DNA from 2 places in the Nonomuraea monospora genome. Region 2 is predicted to be linked to the other one. Evidence: riboswitches for the same ligand, from Rfam matches in the RefSeq annotation. Region 2 holds a riboswitch; the other holds the start of a gene.
What was found. A riboswitch is a leader RNA that binds a small molecule or an ion and turns the genes downstream of it on or off. The one in region 2 is predicted to bind cyclic di-AMP.
Positions count from the first base shown of each region.

Region 1 (6,985 bases), on a different contig from region 2:
CCGCGTGGGCGGCAAGCTCTGCTTCGCCACCATCCGCGACGGCAGCGCGGATCTGCAGGTGATGATCTCGCTCGACAAGGTCGGCGAGGACTCGCTGGCCCGCTGGAAGCGCGACGTCGACCTCGGCGACCACATCGGCGTGACCGGCGAGGTGATCACCTCCCGCCGCGGCGAGCTGTCCATCCTCGCCGAGAGCTGGCAGATCACCGCCAAGTGCCTGCGCCCGCTGCCGGAGAAGCACATCGGGCTCACCGACCCCGAGGCGCGGGTCCGCCAGCGCTACGTCGACCTCATCGTCAACGACGACGCCAGGAAGATGGCCCGGGTGCGCAGCGCCGCGGTCCGCGCGGTGCGCGACTTCTGGCACGAGGAGGGCTACCTCGAGGTCGAGACGCCGATGCTGCAGCCGATCCACGGCGGCGCGGCGGCCCGGCCGTTCAAGACCCACATCAACGCCTACGACATGGAGCTCTACCTTCGCATCGCGATCGAGCTCTACCTCAAGCGGCTCGTGGTGGGCGGCATCGAGAAGGTCTTCGAGATCAGCAGGACCTTCCGCAACGAGGGCGCGGACTCCACGCACAACCCGGAGTTCACCATGGTCGAGGCCTACGGAACCTACCTCGATTACCACGACATGGCCGACCTGACGCAGCGGATGATCCAGCGGGCCGCCCTGGCCTCGCTCGACACCACGGTGGTCGTGCACGAGGGCGCCGAGGTCGACCTCGGCGGCGTCCAGTGGCCGCGCGTCCCGCTGCACCACCTCGTCTCCGAGGCGGTGGGCGAGGAGATCACCACCGCCACCAGCCTGGAGGAGCTGCGCAAGATCGCCGATCGGCGCGAGATCCACTGGGACCCCAAGTGGGGCGCGGGCAAGCTCGTGCAGGAGCTGTTCGAGGAGCTGGTGGAGCACACGCTGATCCAGCCCACGTTCGTCATGGACTACCCGGTGGAGACCTCACCGCTGGCCCGCGTGCACCGCGACGACCCGCTGCTGACCGAGAAGTGGGACCTCATCGGGTTCGGCACCGAGCTGGGCACCGCCTTCTCCGAGCTGAACGACCCGATCGACCAGCGCCGCCGCCTGGTCGAGCAGTCCCTGCTGGCCGCCGGGGGCGACCCGGAGGCCATGCAGCTCGACGAGGACTTCTTGCAGGCGCTGGAGTACGCCATGCCGCCCACCGGGGGCATGGGGGCGGGCATCGACCGGCTGATCATGGCGTTCACCGGCAAGAACATCCGCGAGACCATCCTGTTCCCGCTGGTCAAGCCCACCCAGTAAGCGCTCCGCCCCCCGTCGGCCCGCCCGCCGCGAGCGGGCCGGCCGGGGGGTTCAGGGCACCAGCACCAGGCGTCCGCGCACCCCGCCCGCGGCCAGGCGGGCGTGCGCGTCCGCCGCCTTCTCCAGCGGGTACGTCCCGGCCACGCGCGTCGTCACCTGTCCGGCCTCCACCAGCCGCACCACCTCGGCGAGCTGAGCCGCGTCGGCCCGGAAGAACACGGTGGCCACGTCGATGCCGCGCAGCCCGACGGGCGCCGCCCCGGCCGTCAGCGCCACGAAGGCGCCGCCGTCCCTGACCGCGTCGAGCGCCGCCAGCCCCAGCACCGCCGCGTCCACCACGGCATCCACCCCGCCCGGCACCAAGGCCCGCACGGACCCGGCCAGGTCCCCGCCGCGCGCTATGAACCACTCGGCCCCCATTTTCCGGACCAGCTCCTCGTCGCCGGCGCCCGCGACCGCCACCACCCGCGCGCCCCGCAGCGCGGCCAGCTCGACCAGGTAGCCGCCCACGGCCCCCGCCGCGCCCGTGACCAGCAGGGTCCGGCCCGCCCCCGCGCCGGCGCGGTCGAGCGCCTGCCAGGCGGTGAGCGCGTTGAGCGGGATCGTGGCCGCCTCCACGGCCGTACGCCCGCGCGGCGCCCTGGCCACCGCCGAGGCGTCCAGCACCACGTACTCCGCCTGGGCCTTGGTCGGCAGCTCCAGCCGCGCGGCCAGCCCGACGACCTCCTGCCCGGGAAGGAACGGCGCCCCTTCGCCCACCCGGTCCACGACCCCGGCGACGTCGAACCCGAGCCCGTAGGACTCCAGCCTGCGGGCCACGCCGTAGTCGGCCACCGTTCCGGCAGCGATCGCCAGGTCGAAGGGGTTCACCGCGGCAGCCGCGACCTTGATCAGGACCTGCTGGGGGCCGGGCTCCGGCACGGGCGCCTCCACGAGGAGGGGAGCGCCGGAGCCGCCGATGAGTGCGCGCATGGTGTTCGTCATGCCGGTGACCCTAGGAGCGGTAACTCTCTTTCGGGAAGTAGGCACCTGGCAGTGCGTAACCTACCTCTTCACCCGTACGGGCAGCGAGGCCAGCCCGCGCAGCACCAGGTTCTCCTTGTACGGCGGATCCGGATCGGCCAGCTCCAGCCCGGGCACCGCCGAGGCGAGCGCCGACAGCGCGATCTCACCCTCCATCCGCGCCAGCGTGGCCCCGAGGCAGAAGTGGATGCCGAGCCCGAAGGCGAGGTGCCGCTCCGGCGAGCGGGTCACGTCGAAGCGGCCGGGATCGGGAAAGACGGCCGGGTCGCGATTGGCCGCGCCTATCACGGCCATCACCGGGGCGCCCGCGGGCACCGGTGTGCCGCCGAGCGTCACGTCCTCCAGAGCGACCCGCGAGGTGAGCTGCACCGGCGGGTCGTACCGGAGCACCTCCTCCACCACCTGGCCGGGCCGCTCGGCCGCGTGCGGCAGCAGGCCGTGCCGGAGCAGGGCCAGGACGCCGTTGGCGATGAGGTTCACGGTGGTCTCGTGGCCCGCCACGAGCAGCAGCACGCAGGTCGCCAGCAACTCGGCCTCGGTCAGCTCCCGCACGGCCGTCAGGGCGCTCAGGAGGTCGTCGCCCGGCCGCTCCCGCCTGATCGCGGCGAGCTCGCGGAAGTAGTCGCCGAACTCCCTTCTGGCCCGGCCGGTTTCCGATAAGAGGTCTGCTGTAAGCATCGGGTCAAGGCCGCGGGCCAGCTTCTCGCTCCAGCCGCGAAAGCGTTCGTGATCCTCCTGAGGCACCCCGAGCATCTCGCTGATCACCATCACCGGCAGCGGGTAGGCCAGCCCGGACACGAGGTCGGCCTCTTCCGGCAGCTCGCGGATCAGCGACGCCGTGATCGCCTCGACGCGCGGGCGCAGCCGTTCGATCATGCGCGGGGTGAACGCCCTGCTCACCAGGGCGCGCAGCCTGGTGTGGTCGGGCGGGTCCAGCCACAGGAAGGAGGGCGTGGGCTGACCTGGCTCTCCGCCGGTCGGCCTGCCGGAGCCGCGGCCGAAGCGCGGGTCGCGCAGCAGGGTCGCGCAGAGCTCGTGCGTGGTGGCGACGAGCAGGCCCGCACGCGTACGGAAGAGGGCGCCGCGCGCGCTCAGCTCGCGGTAGCGGGCATAAGGATCACGCAGAAATTCGCGATCGAACGGATCAAAACCCAGGATGTCAACGGGGTCGGAAACCGCGGGTTCCGGAGCGCCGGAAGGCTCCTTGGGATCGCTCATCGCGGGCTGATCGGTGCTGACATATCGCGAGTAGGTCACATATATCGGATCATGTCAATAGCGCTCGTCAAGAGCAGAGATTGTCATGCTTGACGACCTTTCCACGATGCGTTTACCGTCTGCGAGGAGCGACTTTGGCCCGGTCCCGAGGCCACTGTTCAGCTGTTGGGGGGGAGGGCTCCCGATGGATGTGCTCACTGAAGGCATTGAGCTGAGCCATGCGGATCTTGCGCTGCTGGCGGAGCTGGCCAAGGGAGTCACGGTCGACCGGGTGGGCAGACGCCTGGATATCAGCGGGCGTACGGTGCGCCGCAGGTTACGCGGCATCTGTGATCGCATCGGTGTCGCCACGGCGATCGAAGCCGTGGCCTGGGCGGCCCGCCGCCAGTTGATCTAGCGGCGGGGAGGCACGGGGAGGTCAGTCGGCGATGCGTACCGCGCCCGCGAACGGCCTGTTGGCGAGCGAGGCGATCCGCACCACGTCACCGGTCTGCGGCGCGTGCACCATCATGCCGCCGCCGAGGTAGATGCCGACGTGGTGCAGGTCGCTGTAGAAGAACACCAGGTCGCCGGGCCGCAGCTCCTCGCGTGAGATGTGCCTGCCCGCGGTCCACTGGCTGCCGGTGTAGTGCGGCAGGGAGATGCCGACCTTCTGGTAGGCCGCCATGACGAGGCCGGAGCAGTCGTAGGAGCCGGGGCCTTCCGCGCCCCAGACGTACGGCTTGAGCTGCTGTGTGAGCGCCCAGCGGGCGGCCTGCGCGGCCTTGCCGCTGCCGGCGATCGGCAGGTTGACGCGCTGCGCCCGGGTGCCGGGACGGCCGGCCTCGCCCAGGGCCCGCCTGAACAGGTTGCTCTCGACCTTGGTGACCAGCTTGGTGATCTTGTCGCGCTTGCCGTCGAGGTCGGAGACGATCTCCTGGACCTCGTCGATGCGGGCCTTGGCGCCCGCCCTGGCGCGCTCGGCGGCCTCCCTGGCCGCGGTGACCTGGTTGACCTCCGCGCCCTGCTGCTGCTCCAGCACGTCCATGGTGGCGGCGCGGTCGAGGAAGGTGTCGGGGTCGCTGGAGGTGGCGAACGCCAGCATGCGGTTCAGCCCGCCGGTGATGTACGCGTTCTGCGCCAGCATCGCGGCCTTGGCGCGCTTGGCCTCCAGATCGGCCTCGCTGGTCGAGAGCGTCTTCTGCGCCGCGTCGGCGGCCTTCTTGGCGGTCTTGAGCTTCTCGCGCTGGCCGTTGTACTCCTCGGTCAGCGTCTCGATCTCGTTGTGCATCTTCTCGACCTGCTTGGCCAGGTCCTGGAGTGACGGTTCCGGGTCGGCGGAGGCGGGGCCGACGGGAATGGCTATCAGGAGGGCGGCGAGTGTGAGACTCACCACACCGCCCAGGCGGCGTGATCGCCCGAGCCGTTCCTGAGGGCGGGCGTGCCTGCCCGCCGCCTTCTCCCCGCCGTTGCGCGTGCGCACCAACCATGCTCCCTTCCTCGACGCCGACCGGGTTAGCTGACGGGTTCGGGCCGGAGCAGCCCTACCGAACCGACTCGGATTCACCCCGGGGGCGGCGATGGGGGTCGCCGCCTGTGGTTCCCCGGCTCCCCTCGCGGGGATTGGGCGTGCCCCGCGCGCGCGACACGCGGGGAACATCGTCGCTGGACACTAATGCACTCCGAGTTCGTGCTCAACCGGAACTGCCGAGTTCATAGAGGTTTCACAACCGAAGGGTCACAAGGTGATCTCGTGCCTGGCCGTGCAGAACGGGCTTTATGTCCCCTTCGTTGCGGCTTCAGCCGGATGCGGGAAGCGTGCTCATATGGCCACCTGATGTAACAGGATGGGGCGAGACATGGGAGTTAAGTCTGAGCCGTAATGACATCTGTACTCTGGAGAGCCATGGAGCAGGTGGCCGAGCTGAGAACGTCCGAGACCGGGCCCGAGACCGCGGTGGTGGTCCGGCGTGCCCGCACGCCCGACGTGCGGACGGTCAGGCGTCTGGTCGACACCTACGCGGGCGCGGGCCCGCGGCTCCTGGAGAAGGCCACCGTGACCCTGTACGAGGACGTGCAGGAGTTCTGGGTGGCAGAGCTGGGCGGGCAGGTTGTCGGCTGTGGCGCGCTCCACGTGTTGTGGGAGGACCTCGCCGAGGTCCGCACCGTAGCCGTGGATCCCGCGTGCCGCGGCATGGGCGTCGGCCATCGGATCGTCTCGGCACTGATACAGCACGCCAAGGATCTGGGTCTGCGACGTGTATTCTGTCTGACTTTTGAGGTCGACTTCTTCGCGAGGCACGGCTTTCGCCCGATTCAGGGCACGCCGGTCTCACCAGAGGTGTACGCCGAACTCCTGGCCTCGTACGACGAGGGCGTGGCGGAGTTCCTCGACCTGGAACACGTCAAACCGAACACCCTGGGCAACACCCGCATGCTGCTCCATCTGACATCGGGTGACGCGGACCTTGACCAGATGGAAAGGTGATTGTTGATACCTATGTCGATACGTTGGGCAGCACAGGCATGTGTCCTGACACGTGCCACATGCGCACTCGAAGCGAGGTGACACGGTGAGCACCGGACAGCCGCCGTATCCACAGGACGAATCCGGCGAGAATCCCCCTTACGGGCAGCAGAACGCGGGCCGCCACCCCGGCGAGCCCGACCCGGACGTGACTGTGGTCGGCTACCGGGCGGACGACGCCTACGGTCAGCAGCCCCAGTATGGCCAGCAGCAGCAGGGCTACGGCCAGCAGCAGGGCTATGGCCAGCAACCCCAGCACGGCCAGCAGCAGGGCTACGGGCAGCAGGGCTACGACCAGCAGCAGTACGGTCAGCAGCAGCAGGGCTACGGCCAGCAGCAGCAGTCCCAGCCCGGCTACGGCCAGCAGGCTCAGTACGGCCAGCAGCAGGGTTACGGGCAGCAACAGCAGCAGGGCTACGGCCAGCAGCAGCAGTCCCAGCCCGGCTACGGCCAGCAGTACGGCGACCAGCAGGGCTACGGGCAGCAGCAGGGCTACGGCCAGCAGCCGGCCTCAGGCCAGCAGGGTTACGGCCAGCAGCCGGCCTCCGGCCAGCAGTACGGCCAGCAGCCCCAGTCGCAGCCCGGCTACGGCCAGCAGGCTCAGTACGGTCAGCAGCCGCAGTCCCAGCCGGACTACGGTCAGCAATACGGGCAGCAGCAGCAGTCGCAGCCCGACTACGGCCAGCAGTACGGGCAGCAGCAGTCGCAGCCCGGCTACGGCCAGCAGGCCCAGTACGGTCAGCAGCCGCAGTCCCAGCCGGACTACGGCCAGCAGGGCCAGTACGGTCAGCAGCAGCAGGGCTACGGCCAGCAGGAGTACGGACAGCAGCAGCAGTCCCAGCCCGGCTACGCCCAGCCCGGTTACGGCCAGCAGGGCTACGACCAGCAGTACGGTCAGCAGGGCTACGGCCAGCAGCCGCAGCAGTACGGGCAGGGCGGCTACGGCCAGCAGC
Region 1 covers NZ_BAAAQX010000016.1:53,823-60,807, forward strand. Annotated here, with positions in the region: gene lysX (bifunctional lysylphosphatidylglycerol synthetase/lysine--tRNA ligase LysX) at 1-1,285, shown strand, start outside; gene ABD331_RS28850 (NADP-dependent oxidoreductase) at 1,337-2,269, opposite strand; gene ABD331_RS28855 (cytochrome P450) at 2,330-3,526, opposite strand; gene ABD331_RS28860 (LuxR C-terminal-related transcriptional regulator) at 3,711-3,923, shown strand; gene ABD331_RS28865 (C40 family peptidase) at 3,945-4,988, opposite strand; cyclic di-AMP (ydaO/yuaA leader) riboswitch at 4,995-5,145, opposite strand; gene ABD331_RS28870 (amino-acid N-acetyltransferase) at 5,412-5,993, shown strand; gene ABD331_RS28875 (RDD family protein) at 6,079-6,985, shown strand, end outside.
Region 1: it holds a riboswitch for cyclic di-AMP, as region 2 does, so the genes downstream of both, ABD331_RS28865 (C40 family peptidase) here and ABD331_RS41070 (glycoside hydrolase family 25 protein) in region 2, are expected to answer to the same signal.

Region 2 (6,985 bases):
CGTCGCCGTCGTCATCGTGGCGGTCCTGGTGACGGTACGGGAGAGCGCGCCCGAGCGGCGGCCCTTGGACGTGCTGGGTATGCTGCTCGGCACGGCCACGCTGGGGCTGGTCACGTTCGCCGTCATCGAGGCCGGCCGCTACGGCCCCACCGCCCCTCCAGTCCTCGCCTCCGGGACGCTCGCGCTGATCTCGGGTGCGTGCTTCGTCGTCGCCGAACGTCGCCAGGCGCACCCCATGGTGCCGCTCGCGCTGCTGCGCCACCCGCCCATCGCGGTCAGCACGGTCGTGGCGGGGACCATGAACTTCGGCATCAACGGCGTCATGCTGCTGCTCACCCTCTACCTCCAGGCCGTCCAGCACCGCAGCCCCGTCGAGGCGGGCCTGTCGCTGCTGCCGCTGTTCCTGCCGCTGGTGCTGCTGCCCGCGTACGCGGGGCGGCTGACCGGGCGGCACGGGCCCAAGCCCGTCATGCTGGCGGGGCTGGGGCTGCTCGTCGCGGGTTTCCTGCTGTTGCTGCTGGTGCGTCCCTGGTCCGGGTACGGGCCGCTGTTCCCGGCCATGCTGGTCATCGGCGTCGGCGCGGCGCTGCTCACCCCCAGCGTGGTGGCGCTGGCCATGGGGGCCGCGCCGCCCGGCAGGGAGGGGCTGACCAGCGCGCTGAACAACACGGCCCGGCAGGCGGGCGGCGCGGTCGGCGTGGCCGCGCTCGGCGCCGTCGGCGGCGACCCGGCCCGGCCCGCCGCCTTCGTCTCCGGGCTGCACCACGCGGCGTGGGTGGCGGCGGTCGCGTACGCCTGCGCGGGCCTGCTCACACTGCTCACCCGGCAAGCCGACGCCTGACCGGGCACCGCCGCCTGCACCTCACCGCACTGCCCGCCACCCGCACTGCCGTCCGCCCCCGCGAGCAGGCGCGGGCGGCGTCAGGCGGAGGTGGCGGTGAGCTCGGCGAGCAGGGTGTCGAGGACGTGCATGGCCCGCCACGCCTTGGTCATGCCGAACCGGGCCGAGAACCGCACGACGGCACGGGCCTCCTCCGGCGTCGCCCCGGCGCCGAGCGCCCGCGTCAGGTGGGCGCGGAAGCTCTCCTCCAGGGTCTGGTAGAGCACGTCCACGGTCATCGTGACGAACGCGCGCTCCCGTACCGACAACAGCCGCATACCGCCGCGCATGCGCGACTGCAGGTCCATGTACCGGCTGAAGGGCTCGTCGAGGGCGGCCACGGCCTGTCGCATCGCGGCGGGCAGCGGGCTGCCGGTGCCGTCGGCGTTCACCTCGTGACCCCGTCCGGTGGGGCCGGGCAGATCGTGTTCGCGCTCCAGCTCGGCCAGCCGGGCGAGCGCCGACAGCGCGGCCGGGTAGCCGCTGTCGTAGGCGACGAAGCGGAGCAGCTCGCGCAGGTCGTCGGCGGACACGCCGCTGTCCGCCGCCATCCGGACGTGCTGGGCGAAGGGCAGGCCGAGGGTCTGCTGGCAGACGTCGGCGGTGAGGCAGAGCAGGGCCTTCTCGCGCGCGCTGAGCTCCGGGATCTCGTTCCAGAGCAGACGGTCGGTGGCTGCGGCCATCTCGTCGAACACCGCGTCCAGGGATTCCATGGGGTCCTCCGTTAAGTGAACAACTGTAGGGCTACGACTGTAAGGCAACGGTCGTTCGCATACAAGGGCACCCTGTGGGGGTAGGGGGCGGGTTCCCCCAAAGAGGGAGGTCCACGAATGGACACCCCGCGTTCCCGCACCACCCGCTCCCCCGTACAGCTCGCGGCTCTCGTCATCGGGGTGGTGTTCCTGGTGGCCGGCGTGCTCGGCTTCATCCCTGGCATCACCACCGACTACGGCGACCTGCGGTTCGCGGGTCACGGGTCCGGCGCGCACCTGCTCGGCGTCTTCCAGGTGTCGATCCTGCACAACGTCGTCCACCTGCTGTTCGGCGTCGCGGGCGTGCTGCTGGCCCGGACCTCGGCCGGCGCGCGCAACTTCCTGATCGCCGGCGGGGCGATCTACCTGCTGCTGTGGATCTACGGCATGCTCGTCGGCCACGACAGCCCGGCCAACTTCGTCCCGGTCAACGCGGCCGACAACTGGCTGCATCTGGGGCTGGCCGCCGTCATGATCGCTCTCGGCCTGGTCCTGGGGCGTCGCCCCGTCACCACCAGCGGTCACTGACGTCACTTTCCGCCCGTACGAGCGGCGAGGGGGGCGCTCGCGGGCGGAAAGATTTACCCGGCCGTGAATCCCCGGCTGGGACGGCATCGGGGATCCCTCAACCAGGGGATTCCCTTTGCCATATTTGCACCGCTTTTGGGGTGATATGTACCTTTTTAGAGGCGGTGCACGCGTAATGACGCCTTGTCTGTCATGCCGTCACCACTCTGATGACCGGACCGAGCGAGAACCACGCTCGGCCGCCGAATCCGCGACGACGAGCGGAACCGGGGACCCAATCTTCCGGGGTGAATCGGACGCCGACCACGAGCCGCGCACCCGTAGGGCACTTTCCAGCCCGAACCCGACAGCTAACCCGGCAGGCGGCATGGAAGCAAGGAGTCACACCTCATGCCCGAGCCCCGGCTCGCCACCACCCTCAAGAACAAGCTGTCCGAGCGCTTCGGCCTGGCCGTCGGCGGCGCGATCCTGGCAGGCGCCACCGCGCTGGCCGGCGTGACCGGCACGGCGCTGGCCTCCGGCGCCGAGCAGCACGCCGCCCGTACGGACCACGTCGCCTCGCACGAGATCCAGCACGAGAAGCAGCCGCTCTCCTACGGCCTGGACATCTCCAACTACGAGCCCCTCTACGACTGGAACGCCAGCCCGGCCCAGTTCGGCATCGTCAAGGCCACCGAGGGCACCGAGTTCCGCGACGCCTCGTTCGCCAGGAACTGGCGCGAGATCGGCGCCAAGGGCATCGTCCGCGGCGCCTACCACTACGGACACCCCGGCAACGACCCCATCGCCGAGGCCGACCACTTCCTCTCCGTGGTCAACGCGCAGCCCGCCAAGGCCGGCGACCTGCTGGTGCTGGACCTGGAGACGAGCGACGGGCAGTCCGTCGAGCAGGTCAACGCCTGGGCCAAGGCCTGGCTGTCGCACGTGAAGGCCGCGACCGGCGTCACGCCGATGTTCTACAGCGGCTGGAACTTCGCCGACACCTACGGCAAGGGCCTGGCCGGCTACCCGCTCTGGGTCGCGCACTACGGCAGGGACAAGGGCATGGTGACCCCGCCCGCCGACTGGAAGTCCTGGACGATCCACCAGTACACCGACTCCCCGATCGACCAGAACGTCTCCGCGCTCAGCCCGGACGCGCTGCGCGACCTCGGCAGGCGCACCGCCTGAGATCAGCACCGCCTGAGAGCAGCACCGCCTGCGCAGCACCGCCTGCGCGGCGCCGCCCGAGCCCGCGCCGCCTGAGCGGAGCTGCCCGATATTTCAGGCATTAGTCTGATCTTCGTGACGGACATGCGCGAGGCCCGGATCACGGTGTGGCGGATCCTCCTGGTGGCCGCGACCGTGACCGGCCTGGCGTGCCTGACGACGTCGATCGGCCGCCCGTGGGCGTACTTCACGGTGCAGAGCAACGTCATGCTCGCGCTGTACTACGCCTGGCGGCTGGTCGCGGGCCGCACGAGACCGGCCGCCATCGGCGTGAAGGGCGCGGTGACGCTGTACCTGCTGGTCACCTGCCTGGTCAACTACGTCTCCCGGGACCTGGCGAACCCGCTCCTGCTCCTGGACGGCGGCGGCGCCCGCGACTGGGGCAACTTCCTGCTGCACTACGTGACGCCGGTCATGGCGGTCGCCGACTGGGCCGCCTTCGACCGGGCCCGCCCCGCCCGCTGGGCCGCGCCGTTCGCCTGGCTGGTGTACCCGCTGCTGTACGGCGCGTTCGTCCTGCTCGCCGCCCCCAACCTGCCCCGCCGCTACGTCTACCCGTTCCTGAACGTGGAGCGGCTCGGCTGGCCGACGGTCGCGGCGGTGGCCGCAGGCGTGCTGGCCGCGTTCGTCGTGCTCGGGTACGCCCTGCTCGGCCTGCGCAGGCTCACGGCCCGAAGGGCGCTCCCCCCACGCCACACCGAGCCGGTCAGAGACCTCGGCTGAGCAGTTTGACGAGGATTCCGCTCAACTGTCCGCGCTCCTCCTCGGTGAGGGCGTGGAAGGTGTCGTCGAGGAAGCCCGGGATCCCGGCCTGGGCCGCGGCGAGCCGCCGCCGCCCCGCGTCGGTGATGGTGACGGCGTAGGAGCGCCGGTCGCGCGGGTTGCGCTCGCGGCTTACGTACTCTTCCCGCTCCAGGTCGTCGCAGATGCCGACCATGACGCTGCGGTCGATGCGCAGCTCCTCGCTGAGCGTCTGCTGGGAGCTGGGCCCGACGGCGTCGAGCATCCGCAGGACGAGATGCTGTCCGACCCCGAGCCCTTCCTCGGCGGCGTGCGCGTCCGCGGCTCTGGACACCGCGGCCGAGGCCCGGCACAGCGCGATGTCCAGCCGTTCGGCGGCGAGCCTCGGGAAGTACGCCTCTCCACGGGCCGCCTTGCTCGTCGTCGCCATCGTCTTCCTTCCAGGGTGAGCCGCCATTCTAGTATGCATCCAGATAGTTTGACGACAGACGATTGGTAGGCATACGGTCCAAGACGTCGTCACGCACCTGAGGAGAGCGACGTCATGATCCTGGACCTGACCCCTGACGAGCTGCTGAGCACCACCCGCGCCGTGCGCAAGCGGCTCGACCTCACCCGCCCCGTGCCCCGCGAGCTGATCGAGGAGTGCGTGGACCTGGCCGTGCAGGCGCCCACCGGCCGCAACCGGCAGCGCTGGCACTTCCTCGTCGTCACCGAGCCGCGGCAGCGGCGGGCCGTGGCCGACCTCTTCCTGCGCGCCCAATCCGTGGCGAGCGGCACGCCGCTGACCGAGCGCGACCTGTGGCGGATGAACTACCACCCCGGCTCCACCGACCGGGTCTTCGACGGCCTGCGTCACCTCGCCGCCAACATCCACCGCGTGCCCGCCTTCGTCATCCCCGCCGTGGAGGGACGGACCGACCACGCCCCGGTGGACGTGCAGGCGGGCACGTGGGGCTCCATCCTGCCCGCCGTGTGGAGCTTCATGCTGGCCGCTCGGGCACGCGGCCTCGGCACCGTGTGGACGACCGCGCAGGCGCCGCTCGAACGGGAGCTCGCCGGGGTGCTGGGGGTGCCGTACGACGAGGTCATGCTGGCCGCGTTCCTTCCCCTCGCGTTCACCCTCGGCACGGACTTCAGGCCCGCTCCCCGCGTCCCGCGCGCAGAGGTCCTGCACTGGCAGCGGTGGTGAGCAGGGAGCCCGCGTGTGGGACGTCGCCATGGGGCGGTCGCTGCGGGTGCTCGGTGACGACGGCACGCGGGTGGACGTGGTCGCCGCCACCCCGGACGGTGCGCTGCGGGTGTGGGAGCTGGACTGGGAGCTGTCGGTGGCGGGGCTGGTGTGAGGTCAGCGGCCGGCGGCTTGATCGGCCGTCCCCGCGCTGCCCACGTGTCCTGCGATGCCAGCGAGCCGCAGCTTCGTCTCGTCCTCGCTGCCGGGCACGGCCGTCATGACCACGATCTTCAGCTCGGAGTCGCCATCACCCAGCACGTCGCAGTCCACGGTCACAGGGCCGACCAAGGGATGCTCGATCGTCTTGTGGTCCTCGCGGTGGGCGGCCACCGCCCCGGTCGCCCACAGCTCGGCGAAACGCCGGTTACCGGCGTTCAAGGTGCGGATCAGCCCGGCGAGGCGGGCGTCGCGGGGAAAGCGGCCGGTGGCACGGCGCAGGTCAGACACGACGGCGGCGTCCGTGCCGTCGCGGTCGGCCTCGGCGACGGGCCACTGCGCGAGGCGGGCGGGCCCGCCGTCCACCGGGAACCTGTCGCGGGCGAAGTTGCGCAGGTGCGGCGGCGCGGACGAGGGGTCGCCGAGCAGCGCGGCCCAGCTCCGGTTCCACCAGACGAGCTGCCAGTCCGCCGCGAACACGGCCACCGCCACGTCCCCGAGCCGGGTGAGCACGCGGTGCACGCCGGGCGGGATGTGGTCGGAGATCGCGCCGTCGGCGGGCGGGACGAGGCGGGCCAGCCGGTAGAGGTGGTCCCGCTCGGCGGCCGACAGTTGCAGCGCGCGGGCCAGGGACGCCACCACCTGCGCCGACGGTGTCGTGGCGCGGCCCTGCTCCAGGCGTACGACGTAGTCGACCGACATGCCCGCCAGCTCGGCCAGCTCCTCGCGCCGCAGCCCGCTCGCGCGGCGCCCGGTCCGCACGGGCAACGCAGCGGCGGACGGCGGCAGCCGATCCCGCCAGGCGCGGATCGTCGCGCCCAGCCCAGCGCCGGGTGATGTCGTTGTCATGCGTTCATCCTCACGCATGCGCGCCCATCAGCGGTGATGCGAGGATGGTACCGCTGTTCCCACCGACGACGGGCTCGCCGGGATGGTGGTAGCTTCTCCGGGTTCCCGCCGTCGTATCCGAGGAAGAGCCTTCATGCCCGGCATCGTCCCGCTGCGCAAGAACGCGCGGTTCCAGCTCCTGTGGGCCGGCAGCGCGGTCTCGCAGCTCGGCTCCGAGCTGACCAGGCTCGCCATGCCGCTGCTGGTGCTGGCCCTGACCGGCTCGCCGGGGCTGGCGGGCGTCGTCGCGGGCGCCCGTACCGTCGCGTTCCTGCTGGTCCAGCTCCCGGCCGGCGTCTGGGTGGACCGGTGGGACCGCCGCCGCACGCTGATCACCGCCCAGGGTCTGCAGGCCGCCGTCTCCGCGCTGCTGGCGGCGCTCGTCCTCACCGGGCAGGTGGAGGCGTGGCAGTTCGTCGCGCTGGCGATGCTGGACGGGCTGTGCGCCGCGTTCACCGGCCCCGTCCTGGACACGGCGATCCGCGGGATCGTCCCGCGAAGCCAGTTGCACAGCGCCTACACGCAGGAGGAGGCCCGCACGCACGCCGCCGGGCTGCTCGGCCCGCCGCTCGGCGGCCTGCTGTACGGGCTGGGGCG
Region 2 covers NZ_BAAAQX010000029.1:7,141-14,125, forward strand. Annotated here, with positions in the region: gene ABD331_RS41055 (MFS transporter) at 1-841, shown strand, start outside; gene ABD331_RS41060 (carboxymuconolactone decarboxylase family protein) at 922-1,593, opposite strand; gene ABD331_RS41065 (DUF4383 domain-containing protein) at 1,711-2,160, shown strand; cyclic di-AMP (ydaO/yuaA leader) riboswitch at 2,391-2,540, shown strand; gene ABD331_RS41070 (glycoside hydrolase family 25 protein) at 2,551-3,330, shown strand; gene ABD331_RS41075 (Pr6Pr family membrane protein) at 3,454-4,092, shown strand; gene ABD331_RS41080 (MarR family winged helix-turn-helix transcriptional regulator) at 4,076-4,540, opposite strand; gene ABD331_RS41085 (nitroreductase family protein) at 4,655-5,302, shown strand; gene ABD331_RS41090 (hypothetical protein) at 5,316-5,456, shown strand; gene ABD331_RS41095 (helix-turn-helix transcriptional regulator) at 5,459-6,349, opposite strand; gene ABD331_RS41100 (MFS transporter) at 6,483-6,985, shown strand, end outside.